Regions from separate parts of the Halomonas sp. DP8Y7-3 genome, predicted to be linked through region 2. Evidence: riboswitches for the same ligand, from Rfam matches in the RefSeq annotation. Region 2 holds a riboswitch; each other region holds the start of a gene.
The links. Region 2 has a riboswitch for thiamine pyrophosphate ahead of thiC (phosphomethylpyrimidine synthase ThiC). Riboswitches for the same ligand answer to the same signal wherever they lie in the genome.
Positions count from the first base shown of each region.

Region 1: linked by a shared signal. The riboswitch ahead of KUV86_RS05195 (sodium:solute symporter family protein) and the one ahead of thiC (phosphomethylpyrimidine synthase ThiC) in region 2 are both predicted to bind thiamine pyrophosphate.
Region 3: linked by a shared signal. The riboswitch ahead of KUV86_RS05185 (3-oxoacyl-ACP reductase) and the one ahead of thiC (phosphomethylpyrimidine synthase ThiC) in region 2 are both predicted to bind thiamine pyrophosphate.

Region 1 is NZ_JAHVIO010000003.1:661,172-664,444, reverse strand. It holds gene KUV86_RS05205 (diguanylate cyclase) at 1-189, opposite strand, end outside; gene KUV86_RS05200 (hypothetical protein) at 458-1,192, shown strand; TPP riboswitch at 1,265-1,428, shown strand; gene KUV86_RS05195 (sodium:solute symporter family protein) at 1,507-2,952, shown strand; gene KUV86_RS05190 (LLM class flavin-dependent oxidoreductase) at 3,218-3,273, opposite strand, start outside.
Region 2 is NZ_JAHVIO010000003.1:534,953-538,225, reverse strand. It holds gene mdoH (glucans biosynthesis glucosyltransferase MdoH) at 1-277, shown strand, start outside; TPP riboswitch at 448-599, shown strand; gene tenA (thiaminase II) at 677-1,345, shown strand; TPP riboswitch at 1,427-1,561, shown strand; gene thiC (phosphomethylpyrimidine synthase ThiC) at 1,654-3,273, shown strand, end outside.
Region 3 is NZ_JAHVIO010000003.1:657,230-660,502, forward strand. It holds gene KUV86_RS05180 (BCCT family transporter) at 1-1,220, opposite strand, end outside; TPP riboswitch at 1,761-1,858, shown strand; gene KUV86_RS05185 (3-oxoacyl-ACP reductase) at 1,906-2,709, shown strand; gene KUV86_RS05190 (LLM class flavin-dependent oxidoreductase) at 2,709-3,273, shown strand, end outside.

The sequences.
Region 1 (3,273 bases), 130 kb from region 2:
GGCTTCTGCAAGCCTGGCGGAGTGCCCCTGCAGCTCCGACAACGAACGTCCGACAACCTCATCGCGAGATCCTCCCAACACCGACGCACAATCGCCGGCCACGTCTAGCACCACCGCCGCTGGCGACACCCTGACGAGTACCGTCCCGGCAAGCGTCAATGCTTCTCGCACCCAGGCATACTGGTCCATGCTGGCTCTCCTGGTCGTTCCCCTGACGTGATAGGACGCACAAGCATCCTTCTGGCCTGCTCATGAATTTGGCTGTTTGTATGGTTGAATGCATCAGAATTTTCCACGCTGCGTGGACAGCACGTTCGCTCACGGTGCTCAAGAGGCGAATGCCATGTATTACCAGAACTTGATGGCGATCGAGAGAGCTCTCTCGCTCACGTACCAAGGACATGCCGCCTGGCTGGTGACTCAACTGGGCAGCGCTTACGGTCTTGTGGATTACCGTATGCAGACCACTCAAGCGGAGCCGGTTGACGACGACGGCAACGCCTACCGACTACCGCATCCGTTTAAGGACCAGCGCCAGCACGCCGACGTCCATCACTCCCCCCTGACGACAGTCCATGTCAGCCAGGGTCGCGACCACGTCGCGGAACTACTGCTGCCGGACAGCCCGACACAGACCCATCTGGAAGTCCTGCACGCGACGCTGCTCGGACAACCTTCGCTGGTTCGCCTTATCAACTTAAATGGCTCCCCCGCCCGACTGAGGCGTGCCGAGCAACATGAGCCACTGGTACAGCAATGCGATCAGCTGCTTGCGCTGCTGGTCCAACCTGCGCTGCGCCTGGTAATGGCTGGGCAGATCAGGGACGTACATCGTATTGGCCTGCATGCCCATCAGAGGGGATTCGAAGTCATCTGGTGCAGAGGCCAGCCAGGCACTGCGCTTGCCGAGGACACTGTCTCACCAGACACTCCCACGTCAGGCCTGTCCTTTCCCATGTCAGACCTGTCCTTTCCCATGGAAGTCCAGCACGCTGAAGCTGCCCACTTTCTTGCCGGCGGCGGAGGGCATCGGCGCACCCTCGTGCTGAACGCTACCTCTGATACGTCGCTGGCAGAGGTGGCGAAGAGCTCGGGTTGCTTCGACTGCAACAACAACCCCCATCCCAGGCTCTCGGAGACGACCCACTGGCTGGATCGGGCCTGCCAAACACTGTCACTCGAGGGGCGTTAGCGGCGCGATGCTTCCGCAACGAGCGCCCTACCTTTCTGCAATTGACAGCCCCGCGAGCCGGCCCTAGTCTGGACCTCTTCCTAGGGGAGCCCTATTGGCCATACAGGTCGTGACAGCGCCGCGACAGTGCTGTATCGCACCAAGGCCATAGCACGGGGCTGAGATTCCGCATTGCGCGGTAACCCTTTGAACCTGATCCGGGTCATGCCGGCGAAGGGAAGGATGGTTGCCGCACTCCCTCTTTCTTCCTGCCCGCCGTCCGTCCCGATGTCCACTGGTCCCTGCGGACAACGATAAGAAAGAGGTTTCTCTCGATGATGCTCGACCCTCTCTGGACGGCGCTGTGGCTGCTGCTGTGCGCTGCCATCTTTGCCATTCCAGGCCTGCTCTACGCCCGACGCCGTCGGGGCGGCCTTGATGACTACATCTCCGCACGTAACAGTCAGAACACTCGTGCCACGGTGCTGACGTTGATTGCCACCACACTGGGCACCTGGATCCTGTTTGGACCGGCCCAGGCTGCCACCTGGGGCGGTATCGCGGCGGTCATTGGCTACGCGCTCGGCTCCATGGTGCCTCGCCTGGTGATGATTCCTCTTGGTCGACGCATGCGGGAGCTGATTCCCGAAGGCCACGGCCTGACCGAGTTCGTGATCCACCGCTACGGCCGCACGATGTATGCGTTCACCCTGGCGATTATGCTGTTCTACCTGTTTATCTCTCTGGCTGCAGGGCTGACCGCCATCGCCCATATGGTGACCCTGCTGGCCCCCATCCCCCTCTGGCTGACCGCCAGCGTGGTGATGGTCGCTACCCTGCTCTACACCTTTTACGGCGGCCTGCGCACCACCATCTTCACTGACAAGGTGCAGATGCTGGTGATCCTGCCACTGCTGGCTCTCTTGCTCATGTTTGGCTGGCAGGCGGCGGGTGGCGTTGCGCCGACGCTCGAGGGGCTGCGCGAGCGTGCTCCGCAACTGCTGGATATCACCGATGCTGGCGGCCTGCGCGCTGGCCTGACCTTCTTTCTCGCGGTGATGCTGACGGGTCTGTTCTACCAAGGAACCTGGCAGAGGATCTATGCGGCCCGGGATACTCGCGTGCTCAGGCGTGGCTTCTGGATCGCGGGACTCTTCAACTTCCCGGTCATCGTGCTCATGGGTCTGTTCGGTCTGGCGTTCATCGGCCTGGGACTTGAGGGAGACGGCTCCGTCGCTCTGTTCAGCGTATTGTTGTCCGACGTGCCTCTGTGGTTTGCCTTGGCCCTGATTCCTCTTGGCCTTGCGCTGGTAATGAGTAGCGCCGACACAACGATCAATGCCACCTCCAGCATTATCGCCGTCGACATGCACAGGCTGCTGCCCCAGGCCAGTGAGGCGGCCTTGATGAGAATGGCGCGCTGGCTCATCGTCGTCGCTGCAGTACCAGTGACGTGGGTCGCTGCGCAGGGCTACAGCGTCCTCTACCTGTTCCTGCTGGCAGACCTGCTGTGCTCTGCCGCAGCCTTTCCGGTGTTTTTCGGCCTGTTCAACCGCCGCTATCACGGTCGCAATGCAGTGATCAGTACCGCAGCAGGTCTGCTGGCCGGACTGTGGATGTTCCCCTCGCCTAACGGTGGCACCGCGACGCTACTGGAATCCTTCCTGCTGGCTGCCTTTGTTCCGGTGCTGGTATCTCTCGTCCTGATGAAGCTGATGCCATCTCGGGAGAGCTACGACTTCGACCGAATGAGCGGCCTGGTGAGACGCTTCCAGAACTAAGGAAACGCTGAATAAATGTTTCGAGCGATGACAGGTCGGTAGCTGCCGGAGCGGAAAGACCGGAGTTTACATGCGGTTAAATGAGGATCTTGAGCACCGCCAGCAGCCGAGATATCGAGCGCAGTAATTTATGCAGTGTTTCCCTAAGGCAATCAAACCGACGCCACTGAACCGACACCATAACGGCGGGGCGAGCTCCCCCGCTGTTATGGCGGATGTCTGTAGAGGCTGTCGTGCCTAGCAGCAGTGTGAACAAGACGCCAGCTCAGCAGCTGGGGCGTGACAATCCAAGATGGTCGCGCAGCGTCTTGCCCTCATATT
Region 2 (3,273 bases):
GGCGGCTCCGCTGGTGCGCTGGAGCTCCAGCCTGACCATCGGCCGCCGCCTGGCCCGCGCCGGGCTTCTGCTGGTACCCAGTGAGACACGCCCCCCCAGGGTCGTCGCCGATCTACACATCGAGAGTCAGCTACCCTCATCGGGCGCGCCGGCCGCTCCCCCCAGCGAGCGTCCCCGAGACATGCCTGTGCAGTCCTTCCGACGCCCCCATCAATCGGCTGAGGTGCACAGCGACCCTGGCCACCCGATCGACACCCCCACGCCAGATCGTCGCTGATCCATCATAAGCCATCATCAGCGTCGGTGCAGGACGCCGCGGCCGTGACCCTCATGGCCGCGGCGTCATCATTAGGTAGTCTCTCTCGACAACCTCCCTTGACGCCCCCTTCCGATGCTATCCGAAAGTGGTGTCTGGCAAAGCCGCAGGGGCGTGCTAGACTGCGGTCGACTCGCTTGACGGGGTGCCGGTCAATCCGGCTGAGATGGTGCAGGGCCAGCGTGGTGAAGCGGCCCGACAGCACCGATCCCGTGGAACCTGATCCGGGTGCGGTGTGGACTCACACCTTGAACCGGCGTAGGGAATCAGGCGGTGGCACGCCTTCCCTGTGGGGGCCTGCCCTTCCTACCCTCCGTCCTTCTCTGCCCCGCCCACCGGATCCACCATGCCGGAGCTATCATGGGCTATTGCTTCAACGATCTGATCGCTGCCTGCCGCGACGACTGGCGGCGCTATACCGAGCACGACTTCGTTCGTGCACTTGGGCGCGGCGACCTGAATGACGCCAGCTTTCGCCACTATCTGAAGCAGGACTACCTGTTTCTCCTGCAGTTTTCACGCGCCTACGCCCTTGCTGCCTACAAGAGCCAGGACCTGGAGAGCTTGCAGGGGGCCTTCAAGGGGATGCAGACGATCCTCGAGGTCGAACTGGGCCTGCATCTTGCCTACTGCCGAGAATGGGGCATTGACGACAGCGAGCTCAGCCGTCTACCGGAGGCACGTGCCACCCTGGCCTATACCCGCTACGTCCTCGACACCGGCAGTCGTGGTGATCTGCTGGACCTGCACGTTGCCCTGGCGCCCTGCATGGTCGGCTACGCCGACATCGGCCGCTGGCTGGCGGATCATCCCGAGACGCTGCGTGGTGGCGACAATCCCTACGATGCCTGGATCACCATGTACTCAAGCCCTGACTTTCAGGCCTCGGCCGTGCGCGAAAGGCACTGGCTCGACGACCAGCTCAGCCAGGTATCGAGCGCTCGTTTCGACCGGCTGGCGCGCATCTTTAGCGACGCGACCCGTCTCGAGACCGACTTCTGGCAGATGGGACTGGACCTGAGCGACTGACCTTGACGACGCCTTTAGGCGATCGAACTGGGCGATCGACCTGGGTGATCGCGCTCGACAACACAGACAAGCTGACAACAGCAACGCTTGACGGGGTGCCGCAGCCAGCGGCTGAGATCATGCAGCGCATGAGACCCGTTGAACCTGATCTGGGGATACCCCCGATGTTACGGCATCGAGGCGAGGACCAGCGTAGGGATCAAGCGCTCACGGCCACGGCCTCGACGCCCCCTTCTCCCTCGCGACGTGCCATTACCACCATCAGGGCGACGCCACTTGCCCTGCACCGCCGTGAGAGGAAACCACCTATGTCACTCGACCATCCCTCGTCTCATCCAACATCCCGCCATGACGCCCACTTCCTGGCCGAGACGGCCAGGGTCGACCAGGCCGCCGTCACTCCCCTGCCAGGCTCTCGCAAGGTCTATGTAGAGGGCTCCCGCCCCGACCTGCGGGTGCCATTTCGCGAAATCACCCTGTCGCCGACGCGCACTTCAGGCGCCGACGAAGCCAATCCACCGCTACTGGTGTACGACACCTCAGGCCCCTATACCGACCCGGCGGTACAGGTCGATCTGCGCAAGGGACTGGCCGAGTTGCGCAGGCCCTGGATTGAGGAGCGCAACGACACCGAATGGCTCGACGGTCCCACCTCCGAGTACGGCCGCCGGCGTGCCAATGACCCACTGCTGGCACCGCTGCGCTTCGAGCTGACGCGCACACCACGCCGCGCCACCAGGACCGCCGATGGCCGCCCGGGCAACGTCACCCAACTGCATTACGCGCGGCGCGGCATCATCACACCGGAAATGGAGTTCATTGCACTTCGCGAGAATCAACGTCGACAGGCCCTTCAGGACCCTTATCGTGGCAGTGACGAGGTCGAAGCGATACTTGGCCACCAGCACCCCGGTCAGTCGTTCGGAGCCCGTTTGCCGGATGAGATCACCCCCGAGTTCGTGCGCCAGGAAGTGGCCGCCGGACGCGCCATCATCCCGGCCAACATCAATCATCCCGAAGCCGAGCCGATGATCATCGGGCGTAACTTTCTGGTGAAGATCAACGGCAATCTAGGCAACTCTGCGGTGACGTCCTCCATCGAAGAGGAAGTGGACAAGATGACCTGGGGGATTCGCTGGGGGGCGGATACGATCATGGACCTGTCCACTGGACAGAACATCCATGAAACCCGTGAGTGGATCATCCGCAACTCACCGGTGCCGATCGGTACCGTGCCACTCTATCAGGCGCTGGAAAAGGTCAAGGGCGTGGCCGAGGACCTGACCTGGGAGGTCTTTCGCGACACCTTGATCGAGCAGGCGGAACAGGGGGTGGACTATTTCACCATCCACGCCGGTGTGCTTCTTCGCTATGTGCCGCTGACCGCAGGCCGAGTCACCGGCATCGTCTCGCGGGGGGGCTCGATCATGGCCAAGTGGTGCCTCTATCACCACCAGGAAAGCTTCCTCTACACCCACTTCGAGGAGATCTGCGAGATCTGCAAGCAGTATGACGTGGCCTTCTCGCTGGGCGATGGGCTGCGCCCGGGATCCGTGGCAGATGCCAATGACGAAGCTCAGATGGCCGAACTCAAGACCCTGGGCGAGCTGACCCACATTGCCTGGAAGCACGACGTGCAGGTGATGATAGAAGGGCCCGGCCACGTGCCCATGCACCTGATCAAGGAGAACATGGACAAGCAGCTCGAGTACTGCGACGAGGCGCCCTTCTACACCCTGGGCCCGCTGGTCACCGACATCGCTCCCGGCTATGACCACATCACCTCAGGCATCGGCGCGGCGATGATCGGCTGGTACGGCTGCGCCATGCTCTGCTACGTCACCCCCAAGGAGCACCTGGGCCTGCCCGACAAGGACGACGTCAAGACCGGGATCATCACGTACAAGATCGCCGCCCATGCGGCGGAT
Region 3 (3,273 bases), 120 kb from region 2:
AGCGTTCCATCCATCTGCCATTTGAGGGCGGACCCACCCCAGATGGCAAACCAGACCAGGCCGAAGACCGAGGGCAGAATCCAGTTGATGATGAGGAACTCCCTGAGCGTTCTGCCGTAGGAGATACGGGCCAGAAACAGTCCCATAAGGGGGGCGTAGGCGATCCAGATCGACCAGTCATACATCGTCCACCAGGTGACCAGCGCTTCGCCACCAGACTCCTTGGTATCGAATGCCCAAAGAAAGAAGTTGTCTGCCCAGTAGCCGAGGCTTGTCACCGACAGGCTCAGAATATAGTTGAGGGGCCCGACAATGATCAGAATCGCGACGAAGGCATAGAAGATATAGGCGTTGATCGATGACAGCACGCGGATGCCGCGTTTCAATCCCGAGACAGCGGAGGTGATGAAGATCGCCGAGATGGCAATCGTCAGCACCAGCCAGGTCATGGCGTTGGATTCGATGCCGTACTGTGCCTCGATGCCTGAGCTGATCAATGCCAGACCTGCGCCAAGAGAAGAGGCCAGGCCGAGCGCGATGGCCAGAACGGAAATGATATCGATCAGGGACCTTACCCAGATCTTGCTGCCATGCCTGCCCAGTACGGGGCTGACGGTTGAGGCGATCGAGAAGCGTTCACTGCGGTTAAAGTGCATGTAGCCGATCATCAGCCCCACGATGGAATAAAGTGCGTAGGGAATGAATGACCAGTTGTGGAAGCTTCTTGCCAAGGCAAAGATGGCGGCCTCGCCACTGCCGGGAGCGAAGCTCTGGTGACTGATTTCGCCGTAGATGTTACCTAGATAGATGATCGGTTCATTGACGGAGTAAGTGACGACCCCCGTGGCAATCCCCCCCGTCAGCGCCATGGCGAAGGTGGCAGCGAAGGAAAAGGTAGGCGTTGCATCCTTGCCACCCAGCCGAATATCACCGGCCCGGGAGAAGAAGATGAAGCCCGACACCACCAGGGCCGTTATGGCAATCAGCTGATACAGCCAGCCAAAGTCAGACAGGGAGATGTAGAAGACCCCTTTGGCAACATCGACCAGCATGCCGTTGTTGATGAGGCCAGTGGCCACGGCCACCATGATGATGGAAAAGGTGGGTATGAAGACGGCTTTTCTTAGCGGCCTTCTGCTGGAGGCGGACATATTCTTGTTCTCCACGGGTGATGGCGTTACCAGGTGGCGCAGTGGATCAGCATTGTCGGGTGTTGTCATCGGCCGATCTCACAGGTGCGTGTGGCAGGCTTAGGGAAACGCTGCACCGATGCCTGAGCGGAGGTGCTCAGCGCTTCCTTGGCGAACCGCTGATGCGGTCCGTCAATCCGTCATAATGTATATACAATAAAGATCGAAAAGGCTAGAGCCGAGTGAGCTGGCGATCACGTCAGCTCCCTTTCATGATGAAAGATAGATCACTCTTATATTAATTTATTTTTGATAAACAATACGTTGAATATCCTTCTAAGCGTCGATCCGATAATGGGTAGTACCAAAGTAGGGGGTGGTAACAAGGTAGACGAGAGGGGCAGGATAGAGGGGGAGAATGGGCGAGAGTCACAGCGGGAAGGCAAGCAAAGCCCAAGGCCGTGCAGGTCGAAAGACGTCGCTTAAATGTGTATACATTTGATTGGTGAAGGGGCCGGGGCGCGATAGGGTTGTCGCGGCGTGTGCCAGGATGGCAAATCAGGGTAGGCCCTTTCACCTGCTTGATACCCGCTGTCTTGTTCCGGGCAAGGTGATGGGCTAAGGTCGAGATCGCATGACACGGGGTGTCCTGGCTGAGCCAGGGCTGAGAAATACCCGTCGAACCTGATCCAGTTCATACCGGCGAAGGGATGTCAGCGCAGTCGTCTGTCCCTGGCTCGACGTGCGTTCCCCGCCTCGACCAAGGACTCATCGCATGACCCCTCCCGATACCTCTCCTGTTGTCGCCCCCATTGCGCCTGATATCTCCGCTCAAATTGTGCTGATTACCGGCGCAGGACGTGGTCTGGGCGCTCACCTGGCACGCGCCTTCCTGCGAGAAGGCGCTCGCGTGGTGGTCAACTACCGCCGCAGCGAAGAAGGCGCCCGGGCGCTGGTCGCTGATTACCCGGAACACGCCTTGGCCGTCGCTGCGGATGTGTGCGATCGGGATGGCGTGGAGGCCATGTTGGCGAGGGCCAGTGAGCGCTTCGGTGGGCCTGTGACTACCGTGGTCAACAATGCGCTGCCGGACTTTGCATTCAATGGGGACGCACGGCCTGGGCCTGACTCGCTGAGCTGGGAGCATCTGGACCATCAACTTCAGGGTGTGGTGCGTGGTGCGCTCAACACGGTGCAGGCAGCGCTTCCCGGCATGCGCGAGGCGGGTGTCGGGCGTGTCATCAATATCGGTACCAACCTGTTCCAGAACCCGGTGGTGCCGTATCACGACTACACCGCGGCCAAGGCGGCGCTGCTGTCGCTGACGCGTACGCTGGCGCAGGATCTCGGCCCAGACAATATCAGCGTCAATATGGTGTCCGGAGGCTTGCTGCGCACGACGGACGCTTCCAAGGCCACACCAGACGCGGTGTTTGACCTCATCGCCGCCAACACACCGCTGCGACGGGTGACCACCCCGCAAGAGTTTGCAGACGCGGTACTGCTGTTGGCTTCTCCGTGGGCCAGGGCCATCACCGGGCAGAATCTGATTGTCGATGGCGGACTGGTGAAAGGCTGATGACCTCCATGCACTTGAATCTCTTCATCCTGGGCTGCGGTCATCACAAGGCGGCCTGGCGACACCCTGATTCCAGCGTCGAGCGATTGGCGGATATCGCCTACTACGAAGAGCTGGCCAAGCTTGCCGAACGCGGTCGCCTGGACGCGGTTTTCTTTGCCGATGGCCATGCCGCGGGCAATGTCGCAGACGGTCCGCTGTGGACCCTGGAGCCGCTGACAATGCTGGCCGCGATGGCGCGTGCCACACAGCATATCGGCCTGATCTCGACCGTCTCCAGCACCTTCTATACGCCCTTTCATGCGGCTCGCATGCTGGCATCGCTGGACCATATCTCGGGCGGACGGCTTGGGTGGAATCTGGTGACGTCAATGTTCGACAGCGAGGCGCGCAATCATGGCCTGGAAGGCATGCCGGGCCACGCGCAGCGCTACGCTAGAGCGGAAGAGTTTGCCAATACCGTGCTGGCGCTGTGGGACTCCTGGAGCGATGGCGCGCTGCTGCGAGATCGCCACGGCGATTATGCGGATGCTGGTCTAGTGCAACCGATTCATCACCGCGGCG